2 regions of the Leucobacter sp. gxy201 genome follow, and region 2 is predicted to be linked to the other one. Evidence: predicted binding sites of a transcription regulator. Region 2 holds the regulator's gene; the other holds the start of a gene.
What was found. Region 2 encodes HspR, which represses chaperone genes until heat shock. Its sites were predicted from a motif close to AAGTTGAGTCNNNNNGACTCAACTT; they were not measured.

Region 1 (7,380 bases), on a different contig from region 2:
GCGGCCATGGTCGATGGTGCGGTGCCGATGCCGCTGAACTACCACCAGTCGCCGCAGACCGTCGCCGACCTGCTCGTCTGGCTCACGAGCGAGCAGAACTCGCACATGGCGGGCCAGACCATCTACCTCGACGGCGGTGCCGATGCGACGCTGCGCGGCGACGACATCTGGTCGTGGAACGACGCGCAGTAGTCCTCTTCTGACAGTCTGACCAGCGCGAGCGCGGGGCCGCTGCATCCCGAGGGATGCCGGCTCCCGCGCTCGCGTCGGTCATTCTGCGTGCGAGCCGCCCAATTGGTCATACTGCGTTCGCACATCGAATCGCAGAATCCATCAGCGCCTCCGGGTGCTACTTCCGTTCGCGCACCGGGTGCTGGCTCAGAATCGAGATGCGGTTGAACGCGTTGATCGCGGCCGCGACCCACTCGGCGGCGACGAACGCGTCATCGCCGAGCACGTGACGGGCTCCGGCGAGGTCGGCCGACGCCTCCTCGGTGATCGGGAGCGCGGTCGCGGCCTCGGCGATGGCGAGCACCGCCCTGTCGCGTTCGGTGAAGAGCGCGACCTCGCGCCAGGCGGGCAGCAGGTCGAGCTTCTGCTGCGGCACCCCGGCATCGCGCGCTTCTTCCGTGTGGAGGTTCAGGCAGAAGGCGCAACCGTTCATCTGCGAGGCGCGCACCTTCACGAGGTCCGACTCCTCGGGCGTGAGGCCGCGCTGCAGCGCCTCCGTCCGGATCGTGTTCGAGAAGACGCCGGCGGCCTTCCACGCCTCGGGTATGACCTTGTCGAGATACGGGCGCATGGGGCTCCTCACCGGGTCTGCGATTCACTGCCTGTAGTTCTTCGGGTCGCGATGCGCCCGTCTCAGGGCAACTCTACGTTGCGGTCGGGTATTCCGTCTCGGCAGCCCGCCCGGTGCCCCGGAATACGCCGCACGGCGCCGATGTTCCACCGGATGCCGCCGCGGCCGAACGCCTGCAGCAGCGGGTGCGCGAGCACGTGCATCCCGACGAACCCGGCGGGCTCCACGAACCCGGCGCGCTCCACGAACCCGACGAGAGGTCGACCCATGCGCAGTCCCGATGGCACGCCCCGTGAGGCAGCGCGCGAGGCGGCCGTCGTCGTGATCGGGGCCGGTCAGGCCGGGCTCTCCGCCGGGTACCACCTGCAGCGCCGCGGCTACACGAGTGCGCTCGAAGCGGGAGCCGATCCGCGCCGCTCTTTCGTGATCTTCGACGCAGAGAGCGCGCCCGGCGGCGCCTGGCAGCACCGGTGGCAGTCGCTCACCATGGCGACCGTCAACCACATCTTCGACCTGCCCGGCTTCAGGCAGACCGAAGTCGACCCGGCGACGCCGAGCCGCGAGGCGGTGCCCGCGTACTTCGCCGCCTTCGAGCGCGAGATGCGGCTGCCGATCGTGCGGCCCGTCGACGTGCTCGCAGTGCGCGATGACCCGGCAAGGGAGCGGGGCGGCGATGCTCCGGGATCTCTGTCGATCGAGACCAGCATCGGCCCGTGGCGCGCGAGCGCGATCATCAACGCGACCGGCACCTGGACGAACCCGCTCATGCCCGAGTATCCCGGCGCCGAGACCTTTCTCGGCCGGCAACTGCACACGCAGCAGTACGTGTCGCTCGACGAATTCGCGGGGCAGCGGGTGGCCGTCGTGGGCGGCGGCATCTCGGCGCTGCAACTGCTCGAGGAGATCTCGCGGGTCGCGACGGTCGCCTGGTACACCCGGCGCGAGCCCGTGTTCCGCGACGGCGACTTCAGCCCCGAGGTCGAGGGGCGCGAGACCATCGAGAAGGTGACTGCCGATGCCGAGGCCGGCAACCCGCCGCGCAGCGTCGTGTCGTACACCGAGCTCGCGTGGACGCCGTACGCGCGAGCGGCGAGGGATCGCGGTGCGCTCGTACGCCGCCCCATGTTCACCGCGATCGAGCCGCACGGCGTGCGCGAGGCCGACGGCTCGTTCACCTCGGTCGACGCGATCCTGTGGGCGACCGGGTTCAGGCCCGCGCTGTCGCACCTCGACCCGCTGCACCTGTGCAATGAGCGCGGCGGCATCGAAGTGCGGGGCACGCAGGTCGCGGCCGATCGGCGCGTGCACCTCATCGGCTACGGGCCGTCACAGTCGACCGTCGGCGCGAACCGGGCCGGGCGCGATGCCGTTGCCGCGCTCGAGAGGTGGCTGCCGGCCCTTCATTCCGCTTTGGCTGGCATGAGTTCTTCCTGACCCATAGGCGCACGTGCCTGCGAGCTGTTCTGAGTACCGGCGGCAGCCCCGAACGTTTGCATAAGCAATGCAATGAGTACGAATCATAAACACTGGTATCTTGCTCAGCATAGGCACTTTCAGAGGAGGGCTGACTCTTGTCGCGCGGCTTTGTAATTCTTGATTTCGAGACCACGGGCTTGGCACCAAAACGCGGTGATCGAGTCGTGGAAGTCGGTGCCGTGTATATGAGCCCATCTCTGCAGCTCAATGACGGGCTTGAAACCATTGTCAACCCCCAGAGAGATGTCGGGCCGACGAGTGTTCATGGGTTGAGTGCGCGAGATGTCTTCGATGCACCTACGTTTGACCAAGTGGCTCCGTCGCTTCTGAAAATGCTCGAGGGGCGAGTCATCGTCGGCCATAACGTCTCGTTTGATTTGCGGTTCCTTGCCGCTGAGCTCGAACGTGAAGGGTTCGATGTGCCCGAGTTCGTAGCGATTGATACCGTTCAGGCAGCGAAGGGCCTGCTCAAATCGAACCCGCCGCGGTCCTACAAGCTGGGCGATGTGGCAGCGCACCTCGGAATCAACGCGGCGGAGGTTTTCAAGTTTGTCGGGCTCGAGGAGCGACCTGAACATAGCGCGTTTGGCGATGCCATGGTTACCTCATTCGTGTTGAGCGCACTCATTCAGATGGCGCCAGATTCTGCGTATTGGCGCACGCATTTGGATCAGGCCGAAACCGTGGTGTGGCCTGAGTACGTGCCATGCGACGTGAACGGAAAGCAACGCGGTCAGACTCCCGAGCAGCCCGCGCCGGCTCCTATCTCTGCAGATTCGGCGTCAATGAAGGATGTCCTCCATGCGCTCGGCACCCAGGCTCCGACTCAGCCCGAAACTGAAGAGTATGCGCGGCTGCTCGAGAGTGCGCTTGCTGACCGTGTACTTGATGCGACAGAAGTTGATGCACTCGTGGAAACTGCGCGCTCACTCGGTCTTGACGGAGTGACGCTCGGGTCATTGCACCGGGGACATTTCGAAGATGTGGTGCGAGCAGCGTGGGCTGACGGCGTGTTGACCGCCGACGAAAAGGCTGACATTGAACAGCTGGCGGGGCTGCTAGGGATAGATGGCGATTCTGTGAAGGCGGCACTCCATGGATCCAAGACCAGCAATGCAGGCTTGGCGTCATCACTTACGGGTCCTCAGCTGGCTGAAGCGCTTCCCGCCTCTGCAATCGTTGTGCTCACCGGTGAAATGACCGTAGATCGGGTGACGATCGAGACCGAGATCATTTCCTCCGGTTTCCTGGTGGCCAACAACGTGACAAAGAAGACTGCTCTCGTTATCGCCGCCGATCCGTATACTCAGTCGGGCAAAGCGAAGAAGGCTCACGCTTACGGTATTTCGATTCTTGGAGAGGCTGAAGGCTTGGCGCTGATTCGGCGCAGCGCGGCGCAGTAGACGAGGGCTGGCGAAGTCACTCGATGATTGCTGACAACCATTTGCCCCTGTACTACAGTGCACTACACGTTCAGGTCAGCTGGTCGAATTGCTGGGCTTGTTGGAGTGGCCCTGACCATTCAGATCAGTTGAGGATCAACTGTGTGGCTTGAACAGGCTGGGGTGCCCTGGTGGTATCCGGTAACGTGAGAAGGGCGAATGATGGATGAGAAGCTTCGCAGACTGTTGGAAGAAGAAAGTGTCGAGATCGAGGCGAACCCCGATTCTGTGCGAAATCCGGATAGTCATCCCCGCCGCCCGAATAGACTGCGCGTGCTGCAAGTGCGACTGACTGAGGCCGAGTTTGAGGAGCTGCAGCAGGATGCGGAGTCACACCACCTCCCTGCTTCGACGTACGCGCGGACGGTGCTGCTCGACCGACGTGGCGCGGCGTAGGAGTAAGTGGGGAAGTGATGAACCCGAAGAGGTCGATGCCTTCAGGTGTTCACTGATCCGCCTCTCGGCGAGTCGAACGACCAGCGATCCGGGCTGCGGTCTCCGACGTCGCTCCATGAATCTACGTCCCAGGTGAAGCGGGCGACGGCGCACGTCGGCATATGCGGAATGCCCCCGCCCGAAAGTCGGAACGCGAGCTCCGTGAGACCCGGGTCATGGGCGACGATCATCACCGACGAGTCGCCGGCTGCTGCCGCCTGCTCGAAGAGTTCATCGTCAGAGGCGAGGTAGAGGCTGCCGCGCTGCTCGACCTCGATGCCTAGGGCTTCCCCGAACTGCGCCGCGGTCGTTCGGGCTCTGAGCGCCGTGCTTGAGAGGATGCGTTCCACCTGGGCGCCGGACCTGACGAGGCGCTCGGCCATGGCTGGCGCATCACGCAGACCGCGAGGGTTGAGCGGGCGATCATGGTCGGTGATGCCCGGGTCGCCCCAGTCGGATTTCGCATGACGGGCGAGAATCAGTTCGACCACGGTGCACCTCCTGGTGTGGTGATGCTCATCGTATGACGGGGTCGCGTGAACAGCAATGGGCCCCGGCGAGAGTGCTCCCGCCGAGGCCCATGTGCGTGGACGTTTGTTTACGCCTCCGAGACCACGACCTCGGACGAGTCGACGCCCGCCGGGGCACCGGTCGAGACCTGCACCTTGCGCGGCTTCGCCCGCTCGCTCACCGGGATGGTGACGCTGAGCACACCGTTGTCGTAGTTCGCGGTGATGCGCTCGGTGTCGATGCCCTGGCCCAGGTTGAGCTGGCGCAGGAAGCTGCCCGGGGTGCGTTCGCGGGTGATCCACTTCACGTTCTCGGCCTTCGGCAGCGTGCGCTCGGCGCGGATGGTGAGCAGCTGCCCGTCGATGTCGATGTCCACCGAGCCGGGGTCCATTCCCGGCATGTCGGCCGTCAGCAGATAGTTGTCGCCGTCGCGGTAGAGGTCCATGGGCATGCGGCGCGGGCCTCGGGTCGATCCCTCGAGCAGCGCGTCGGCGAAGCGTTCCATGTCGCGGATCGGGTTGTACGTAGCCATTTTGCATCACCTTTCGACTGTGTTTCGGATTGATCTGAAAACTTGAGCCTAGGTGGCTCAACTTGAGATTAGATTAGCACTCGCGCATGGGGAGTGCTAATGCGTTCGCCGAGGGCAAACGGTGATACCGATCGGCTCCCGTCGCCCTCGTGATCTCGGTGACGGGCATTGTGGCGTGCGCGGTACGGACCGGCAAGGCCCTGTGGCAGGGCGAGGCATCGGCGTAGTTTCTGCGTACGAGCGGGATAGGTGGCAACGGGAGGGGCGCAGCAATGGAGACGGCCGGGGTTCGGGGCGCATGAGGCTATCGCTGCGGCGGCTCGCGCATCGTGCGCGCCCGGTGCACGAGCGCGCGAAGCAGGAAATGCGACGCTTGGCGCGGCGTTCGCGCTGGGTGCTCGCGCTGAAGACCGCGCTCGCCGCCGCGCTCGCGTGGGTGCTGGCTCCGTTCGTGCCGTTCGCCGAATCCGAGTATTCGTACTATGCGCCGCTCGGTGCGCTCGTCAGCGTCTACGCGACGGTGCTCGATTCGGTGCGTGCGGGCGTGCAGGTGCTGATCGGGCTCGCGCTCGGTATCGCGCTCGGCCTCGGGGCGCTCGGGCTCGTTCATGCGGGGGCGCCCTCGTATGCGGCGATCGCCGTCGTTGTGGGCATCGGGGTCGCGCTCGGCGGGCTGAAGGTGCTCGGCGCCGGAGGCGACTGGGTGCCCATCGCGGGAGTGCTCGTGCTGCTGCTGAGCGGGCGCGAGGGCGAAGACTTCTCTGTCTCGTATCTCGTGACCATGGCGTTCGGCGCAGCCCTCGGGCTGGTCGTGCAGTGGGTAGCGGTGCCGCCGCTCTACTTCGCCGAGGCCGATGCCCGTCTGTCGGATCTGAGACGCGCGATCACCGAGGCGCTGCGCGGGACGGAACTGTTCGTGCGCGGCGAGGGAGACGAAGGCAGATTTCGACCCTCCGTCGCGCACCTCCATGTTGCGCGCGATGCGGTGGCTGCCGATCTCGACGAAGCCCGCCGGAGTGGACGGGCCAATCCCCGGGCCCATCGGCATCACGCCCAGCGCGAGTCGCTCGACGAGCGGTTCGCATCGCTCGATCGATGCGAGTTTTATGTGCGCGCACTCTCCGATTTCGTCGGGAGGAGTGCGGAGGGGGACCGTTCGAGGGAGGGCCTCGGTGATGCCCTCGAAGCCTGCCGTGCCGTGGTCGACGCGAAGCCCGGGAGCGATGAACAGCGAGCGGCGCGGGAAGCCGCGCAGTATGCGGTGGACCGTTATGTCCACCTCGCTGCTGAAGCGGTAACCCAGGCGCCGGCCGCATCGGGAGCGGTCCCGTCATCGGCGGTGGCCATTGGCGTGTGCCTCAGGCGCATCCTAGAAACTCAGGACGCAGACGACGCGTGAGGCATGGTGGTGTCGACGCGAACACCGTGTCCGGTCATCGCGGTCCACTGCTACCGTGTTTTCATGACGACGATCCATGCCACGGGCACCGGTGAAGCCCACTTGCTCGCCGAACGCGCCACGATCACCGTGAACATCTCGGTAGCTTCGCGCGACCGGCGCAAGAGCATCGAGATCGCGACGCGCAACCACAACTGGGCGGTGCAGCGGGCGCAGGAGCTGCGTGCGAACGGCGATGCGACCTGGCATGCCGCCGATCCCATCAGTACTTGGAGCTACAAGACCTATGCAGAGGGGAAGAACAACCAGACCGTGATCGAGCACCGCACCGCGAGCCGCGTGCGCGTGAAGCTGTCGAACCTGTCGCTCGTCGGCGCGCTCGTCACCGAGTTCGCCGAAGCCGGGCTGACGGCGAGCGTCGACTGGACCCTGACTGAAGCGACCCGACGGGAGAGCGAGCGCAGCATGTGTAAGGCCGCTGTCGCCGCGGCACGAGCTATCGCCGACGACTACGCCGACGCGCTCGGTCAACGCATCGAGAGCGTCACGAGCATCTCAGACACGGCCGCCGGCCAGCCCGGAGCGGGGCCGATGCTTGCGCGAGCGAGCGGCTCCGCCGGTGCGGCGGAAGTCACCATTCCCGAGATCACGGTCTTCTCGACAGTGAATGGCGTCTACGAGGCCGCGTGATCCTTACGGCAGCTGGTGCGTGCCGACCGCGGAGCTGAGCGATACCCCGTTGAGTTCGAGGAAGAGCGTGCCCTCCGTCACGGAGAGCGACATC
Region 2 (7,380 bases):
CTTCGATCAGACGGTCGAGCTGGCGCATCGCGGCCTCCGCGCCCGGAAGAGCGACGCCGGTGCTCTCACCCGCGGCGAGCGCGAGGCCGATATCCTTGCGGGCGAGGTTCGCGCTGAACGCCGCGTCGAAGTTGTGATTCGCCGCCGCGCGCTCGATGACCCCGGGAACCGGATACCACACCTGCTGCGGCCAGGAACGGCCCGAGGAGGCGGAGGCGATGTCCCAGAAGGTCTTCGCGTCGAGACCGAGACGCTCGGCGAGCTGAGAGCCCTCGGCGCACGCCTGCAGCGCGATGAACAGCATCATGTTGTTGACGATCTTGGCGGCGATACCGGCGGTCGGACCGCCCGCGACGAAGACGTTGCCCGCCATCGGTTCGATGATCTCGCGCACCCGGAGCACCTGCTCGGAGTCGCCGCCGAGCATGAACGCCAGAGTTCCGTCGGCCGCACCTGCCGTGCCGCCGGAGACCGGAGCATCGACGAATGCGAACCCTCTCGCCCGGGACTCGTCGTGGCACCACTGGGATGTCTCGATATCGACGGTGGAGGAGTCGAAGAGCACCGCATCCTTCGGGGCATGGGCCCAGATGCCGGCCTCGCCGTCGTAGACGCTGCGCACGTGCTCGCCCTTCGGCAGCATGGTGATCACGGCTTCGGCCCCAACCACGGCCTCCGCGACCGACCCGGCCGCTTCGACACCGACCGCGACGGCCTGCGCGAGCGCGGCATCGTTGAGGTCGAAGCCGACGACCCGGTGGCCGGCCCTGATGAGGTGCTGACTCATACGGGAACCCATATTGCCGAGCCCCACCCACGCGATCGTTGCCATTTGTCCTCCTCGACAGCTTCTGCAATGCATTCAGCATGCCGACCGCGCAACCGTTAATCAATACACGGATACGGTCGAATCTTGCAATACAACTGTGCATGAATGCACAATCGAGGTATGGCAGACATCCGCCCCGACCTCGCCCCCGAAGCACTCATGACGCTGCTCGCCGTCGCACGGCTCGGCCGCTACACTGCAGCCGCCGATGCGCTCGGCGTCAATCACTCCACCGTGTCCCGACGCCTGTCGTCGCTCGAAGCGAGCCTCGGCGACCGCGTGCTGGTGCGCACTCCCGGCGGGTGGGAACCCACCCAGCTCGGTCTCATCGCGCTCCGCGCGGCCGAGGAGATGGAGGCCGCGATGAGCAGGCTCGTCGCGCACGATCGACCCGACGCCGTGGGCGGCCTCGTGCGCATCGCCACTCCCGACGCATTCGGCGCATCGTGCGTCGTGCCGGTCTGCACCGCGCTGCAGAGCACGCACCCCGACATCGACTTCGACGTGCTGGCGGCGACGCAACCGGTGCGACAGCACCGCTCGGGCGTCGATATCGAGGTCGTCGTCGGCAAACCGCATGTCCATAATGCGATCGCGGCGCACATCGCCTCCTACCGGCTCGCGCTGTACGCCACTCCCGCGTACCTCGAGTCCCACGGCGCACCCCGGTCGATCGCCGATCTCGCGCAGCACCGGCTCATCTTCTACGTCGACTCGGCCCTGCAGGTCGACGATCTCGATGCGGCCCGCAAGGGCCTGCCGAAGTCGCTGCCGACCATCAGCTCGACGAGCGTGTTCGCCCACGTCGCGGCGACGGCGGCGTCCGCGGGCATCGGCATCCTGCCGCACTTCCTCGCCCACGAGCACCCGTCGCTCGTCCCGGTGCTGCCCGACGACTACGAGCACCGGGCCGACTATTGGGCCGTCGCACGCGAAGACAATCTGCGCAAACCTGCCGTCGCGCTCTGTCTGCGCGCCCTGATCGACCAGACGCAGTCCTACGTCGACGACAGGGCATCGGCGCCCGCGCTGCCGTAACAGCGTATCGGGGCGGGAGTCCGCCCCGCCCCGATACGCACCGCCGTTCGGTTCCGTCGTCTTCGGGCGGCCGACCGCCCTACTCGCCGTACTCGCCGTACTCGCCGTACTTCGCGAGATCCTCCCGGTCGAGCTCCTTCAGGTCGATGCCCCGGGTCTCGCGCATGACGATCACCGCGACGAGGGAGATCGCGCAGGCGAATGCGAGGTAGATCGCCACGGGTACTCCTGAACCGAATTCGCGCAGCAGGGCCGCCGCGATGATCGGCGCCACCGAGCCGGCGACGATCGACGTGACCTGGTATCCGAGCGAGACGCCCGAGTAGCGCATGCGAGTCGGGAACATCTCGGCCATGATCGACGGCTGCCCGGCGTACATCGTGCCGTGCAGCAGTAGGCCGAGCGTGATAGCGATGACGATCAGCACCGGATTCTCGGTATTGAAGAGCGGGAATGCGATGAAGCCCCAGGCGGCGGAGAGCACGACGCCCGCGCCGTAGACCGGCCGACGGCCGAGACGGTCTCCGAGCCGACCGATGACGGGGATCGCGAAGAACTGGATCGCATGCGCCAGCAGCAGGAAGCTCAGGATCGAGGTCGTATCCATCCCGCGGTGGATGGACAGGTAGGTGATCGAGAAGGTCACGACCAGGTAGTACATGATGTTCTCCGCGAACCGCAGACCCATCGCGGTGAACACCTGGCGGGGGTACTGGCGGAAGACGTCGACGAGCCCGTTCGTGCGCTTCTGACGCACCACCTCGATCTGCTTCGTCTCGGTGAAGATCGGGGCGTCGTTGACCTTCGTGCGCACGTAGTATCCGACTGCGACGATGATCACCGACAGCCAGAATCCGATACGCCAGCCCCACGAGAGGAACTGCGCATCGGAGAGCGACCACGACAGCACCCACAGCACGATCGTCGCGAGGAGGTTGCCGAGCGGGAGCGCGGCCTGCGGCCAGCTCGCCCAGAATCCGCGGCTGTCGTTCGGCGAGTGCTCCGCCACGAGCAGCACCGCCCCGCCCCACTCGCCGCCGACGGCGAAGCCCTGGATGAACCGCAGCGCGACGAGCAGCGCCGGCGCCCAGTACTGGATGGTGTCGAAGGTCGGCAGGCACCCCATGAGGAAGGTGGTCGCACCGACCATGACGATGGCGACCTGCAGCAGGTGCTTGCGCCCGTAGCGGTCGCCGAAGTACCCGAATACCACGCCTCCCAGCGGGCGGGCGATGAACCCGACGGCATAGGTGACGAACGCGGCGATCACTCCATCGAGCGGATCGCCGGTCTGCGGGAAGAAGATCTTGTTGAACACGAGCGTCGCCGCTGTCGTGTACAGGAAGAACTCGTACCACTCGACCACGGTGCCCGCCATCGATGCGATGACGACGCGGCGCAGCGTGCGCTTGAGCGCGCTGCCCGTCTCGACCTGCTGTTCCCTTACGGCCACTGCTACCTCCTTGTAGCTGAAACGTAGATCTTCGACCGACCGAAGCTCACCCCAGCTTCTTGCCTGGGCGCGGGGCTGGCAAGACGATTTACCGCACGTCGTATGTGCATGCACGCACAGTCGCGCGATCTTGCCCTCGGCCGCTTGTGCACTGATCGATCATCATCGAGGGGCGTTCCCGAGAGCGCCGCTGTACAGCGAGCGCCCCAGGGATCACCGGCGCCGCGCCGCCAGCACCGTGTAGGTGCGATCGCGCGCGATCTGCTCGACCGGGCCGACCGTGCGTTCGACGAGGGGACGGTAGCGCAGGTGCGAGTTGAAGACGATGCGCAGTTCGCCGCCCGGCGCGAGCGCGCGGCCGCAGGCCCGGATGAGCCGATGACCCACGCCCGCGTGCACTGCGGCGCCCGTGTGGAACGGCGGGTTCAGCAGGATCAGCTCGGCCCAGCCGTCGGGCACGGCCTCCAGCGCATCGGCCCGGTGGATGTCGATGCGCTCCGCAACGCCAGCCGCTTCGGCGGTGAGCCGGGTCGCGGCGACCGCGGCGACCGACTGATCGGTTGCGAGAACCTGCGCATGCGGCAGCCGCAGCGCCGCCGATACGGCGAGCGAACCGTTGCCGCAGCCGAGATCGACGACCCGGCGCGCGGCGGGCGCCCCGTCGAGACCCGCGAGCAGCAGTCGGCTGCCGTGATCGAGGGTCGCGCCACCGAAGGTCGCGCCGAACGCGGCGACGCGGAAGGGGAGGTCGGGGTCGGTACCCCATCGGGGGAATGGTGCGGGGCCGGAGTCCGAGGCCGGAGCCGAGGCGGTGAGCACGCGGGCCTTGCGCCGCCCGAGCCCGGCGGCCACCTCGTCGAAGTACCGCCCGAGCACCTCGTTCTGGGTGCGCGTCATGTGCTTCACCCGCCCGCCCGCGATGACGCGCACCTCGGGCGTCGCCCACCGGGCGATCGACCACGCGATCTCGTCGAGCGCGTCGAGGCTGCGCGGCAGCTGCAGCAGCACGACGCGGGCGCCCGACAGCAGCGAGGCGTCGAGTCCGTGGGCCGCGATGTCGTCTGAGAGACCGAGGCGCGCCGCATTCGCCGCGACCGCGCGCTCGCCGAGCAGCGGGTCCTGATGGCTGCGCACCCGGCGCGCGCCGAGCACGGCGATAGCGCCGAGCGTCAGCGCCCCGTGTCGGTCGCCGATCACGACGACCTCGCCGGGCCCGGCCGCCCGCACGTCTGCGGCCGCGGTGTCGAGGATCAGTTCGTCGGCCGCGTCGTGGGCCTGCAGCTCCGGCGCATCGACGTCGGGCTTCCGCGAGAGCTGCGCCAGCAGGTGCTCGAGGTTCACGGCCTCCACACCACGACCTCGGCGTTGCGGCGCACACGGGTGCCGCGTCGAAGCGTGACGACCTCGCCGCCCGCAGCGCCGGCCGCGAACACCCGGCGATCGGGCCGCTGCATGCGCTCCTCCGAGAGGGCGCGTTCGAGATCCCTGACCTGCCCCTCGAGCATGCGCACGCGGTCTTCGAGCTGGATGACCCGGCGGATGCCCTCGAGGCTCAGCCCTTCGGCCGAGAGCCGGGCGACCTCGCGCAGACGCGCGACGTCGTGCAGCGAGTATCGGCGGGTGTTGCCCCGCGTACGCTGCGGCGTGACGAGCCCGATACGGTCGTACTGCCGCAGCGTCTGCGGGTGCATCTCGGCGAGCCCCGCCGCCGCCGCGATGGCGAACACCGGAGTGTAGCGATCGAGCTGGGGGTCGGCCATGGGGCTCACCTGTCTTTCATTCGGGGCGTGCCGGGCGCTCAGGCGCCTCGCACACGTGCATACAGATCCTCGCGCGGATTCTCGTTCGGTTCAACGTCGCGGAAGGCCTCGAGGGCCTCGCGCGCCGCGTCGGAGAGGTGCGAGGGGACCACGATCTGGACCTCGGCGAGCAGATCGCCGGTGCCCTTCGCGCTCTTCACGCCGCGCCCCTTGACGCGCAGTACGCGGCCGCTCGGAGTGCCCGGCTGCACGCGCAGCTTCACAGTGCCCTCGCCGAGCGTCGGCACTTCGACGGTCGCGCCGAGTGCGGCCTCCGAGAAGGTCACCGGCAGCTTGAGGCGCAGGTTCTGGCCGTCGCGCTCGAATACGGGGTGCTTGCGCACGTGCACCGTGACGATGATGTCGCCGGCCGAGCCGCCGTTCGGGCTCGGTTCGCCCTTGCCGCGCACCTTGATCTTCTGACCATCGGCGACCCCGGCAGGGATCTTCACCTTGACCGGGCCGCCGGGCGCCTGGAGCGTCACCGTCTGGCCGCCCACCGCCGTCTCGAAGTCGAGCGTGGTCGAGGCCTGGATGTCGCGCCCGGGCTGAGGGCCTCGAGGCGCCCCGCCGCCGAACATGTTGAAGATGTCGTCGTAGCCCTGACCGCCGGTGCGGAACCCGCCCGGCTGCCCGCCGAACTGGGCGCCGCCGCGATGGCCGCCCCCGAACATGCCGCCGAAGATGTCCTCGAAGCCCTGGCTCCCGCCGCCGCCCGCCGTGAAGCGGGCGCCGCCGGCGCCCATGGCTCGGATCTGGTCGTACTCCGCCCGCTCCTCCGTGTCGGAGAGCACGGCGTACGCCTCGCTGATCTCTTTGAACTTGGTCTCGGCCGTGGCATCGCCCGGGTTGGAATCGGGGTGGTACTTGCGCGCGAGTTTGCGGTAGGCCTTCTTGATCTCAGCCTCGCTTGCCGCCTTCGAGACGCCGAGGGTGCGGTAGAAGTCTTTCTCGAGCCAATCCTGACTAGCCATCTGCCCCCACCGCCACCGCTACCTTGGCGGGGCGCAGCTCGACTTCGCCGATGCGGTACCCCCGCTCGATCACGTCGAGCACGACATGCTCCTCGGTGCCGGGGACCGGCACCTGGGCGATCGCCTCGTGCACCTGCGGGTCGAAGGGCTCGCCCTTCTCGCCGAAGCCCTCGAGACCGAGGCGCTCCACGACGCCGCGCAGCTTCTGCGCGATCGTTGCGAACGCCGACCCCTCGACCAGGTCGCCGTGCTGGTCGGCGCGGTCGAGGTCGTCGAGCACCGTGAGCAGCGGCGACACGGCCGCGGCGACCGCGCGCTGCTTCTCGAGCACGGCGTTCGCCTCGGTGCGCTTGCGGTAGTTCGCGTACTCGGCGGTCAGACGGCGCAGATCTTCGAGGTACGACTTCTCCTCGTCCGAGAGATTCTCGTCGGCCTCCGCCGCATCGGCCTCGGCCGCGTCCGCGTTCTGCTCCGCGCCCAGGATGTCTTCGACGGTCAGGCCGTCTTCGGCGTTCTCGGCCCCCTGCTGCGGCACAGGGCCGGAAGAGTTCTCCTCTTCCGACCCTGCAGCAGGAACGTCACGGGGCTCTTCGCCGGGAATGTGCTGTTCCTGTTCAGCCATGGTTACTTCGACTCCTCGTCCTCGACGACCTCTGCGTCGACCACGTCGTCATCGTTCGACTCCTCGGCGGTGGCGCCGGCCTCGGGGGCCTCGGCCTGCGCCTGGGCGTAGATGGCCTCGCCGAGCTTCGTCTGGCTCTGGCCGAGCTTCTCGGACGCGGCCTTCACCGCATCCTCGTCGTCGCCCGCGAGCGCCTGCTTCAGCTCGTCGAGATCGCCCTGCACCTCGGTCTTGACGTCCTCGGGCAGCTTGTCCTCGTTCTCGCTGATGAGCTTCTCGGTCGAGTAGGCCAGCTGCTCGGCCTGGTTGCGCTGCTCGGCGGTCTCGCGGCGCTTCTTGTCCTCGGCGGCGTGCTCCTCGGCTTCGCGCACCATGCGCTCGATGTCCTCCTTCGAGAGGGTCGAGCCGCCCGAGATCGTGATGGTCTGCTCCTGGCCGGTGCCCTTGTCCTTCGCCGAGACCTGCACGATGCCGTTGGCGTCGATGTCGAAGGTCACCTCGACCTGCGGGATGCCGCGGGGAGCCGGCGCGATGCCGGTGAGCTCGAAGGTGCCGAGATTCTTGTTGTCGCGGGTGAACTCGCGCTCGCCCTGGAAGACCTGGATGGCGACCGAGGGCTGGTTGTCCTCGGCGGTGGTGAAGGTCTCGCTGCGCTTCGTCGGAAT

Region 1: NHL51_RS02565 (Hsp20/alpha crystallin family protein) is a predicted target of HspR. The motif match lies at 5,237-5,261, and genes of this name have one in related genera.

What each region holds. Positions count from the first base shown of each region.
Region 1 is NZ_JAMXWS010000001.1:561,249-568,628, forward strand. It holds gene NHL51_RS02530 (SDR family oxidoreductase) at 1-192, shown strand, start outside; gene NHL51_RS02535 (carboxymuconolactone decarboxylase family protein) at 350-802, opposite strand; gene NHL51_RS02540 (hypothetical protein) at 865-1,071, opposite strand; gene NHL51_RS02545 (NAD(P)-binding domain-containing protein) at 1,070-2,236, shown strand; gene NHL51_RS02550 (exonuclease domain-containing protein) at 2,374-3,681, shown strand; gene NHL51_RS02555 (plasmid mobilization protein) at 3,880-4,116, shown strand; gene NHL51_RS02560 (SixA phosphatase family protein) at 4,158-4,646, opposite strand; gene NHL51_RS02565 (Hsp20/alpha crystallin family protein) at 4,754-5,197, opposite strand; gene NHL51_RS02570 (FUSC family protein) at 5,538-6,596, shown strand; gene NHL51_RS02575 (SIMPL domain-containing protein) at 6,660-7,286, shown strand; gene NHL51_RS02580 (YaeQ family protein) at 7,290-7,380, opposite strand, start outside.
Region 2 is NZ_JAMXWS010000004.1:131,061-138,440, reverse strand. It holds gene NHL51_RS07940 (NAD(P)-dependent oxidoreductase) at 1-832, opposite strand, end outside; gene NHL51_RS07935 (LysR family transcriptional regulator) at 950-1,867, shown strand; gene NHL51_RS07930 (MFS transporter) at 1,947-3,245, opposite strand; gene NHL51_RS07925 (class I SAM-dependent methyltransferase) at 3,534-4,661, opposite strand; gene NHL51_RS07920 (heat shock protein transcriptional repressor HspR) at 4,658-5,080, opposite strand; gene NHL51_RS07915 (DnaJ C-terminal domain-containing protein) at 5,119-6,093, opposite strand; gene NHL51_RS07910 (nucleotide exchange factor GrpE) at 6,086-6,715, opposite strand; gene dnaK (molecular chaperone DnaK) at 6,718-7,380, opposite strand, start outside.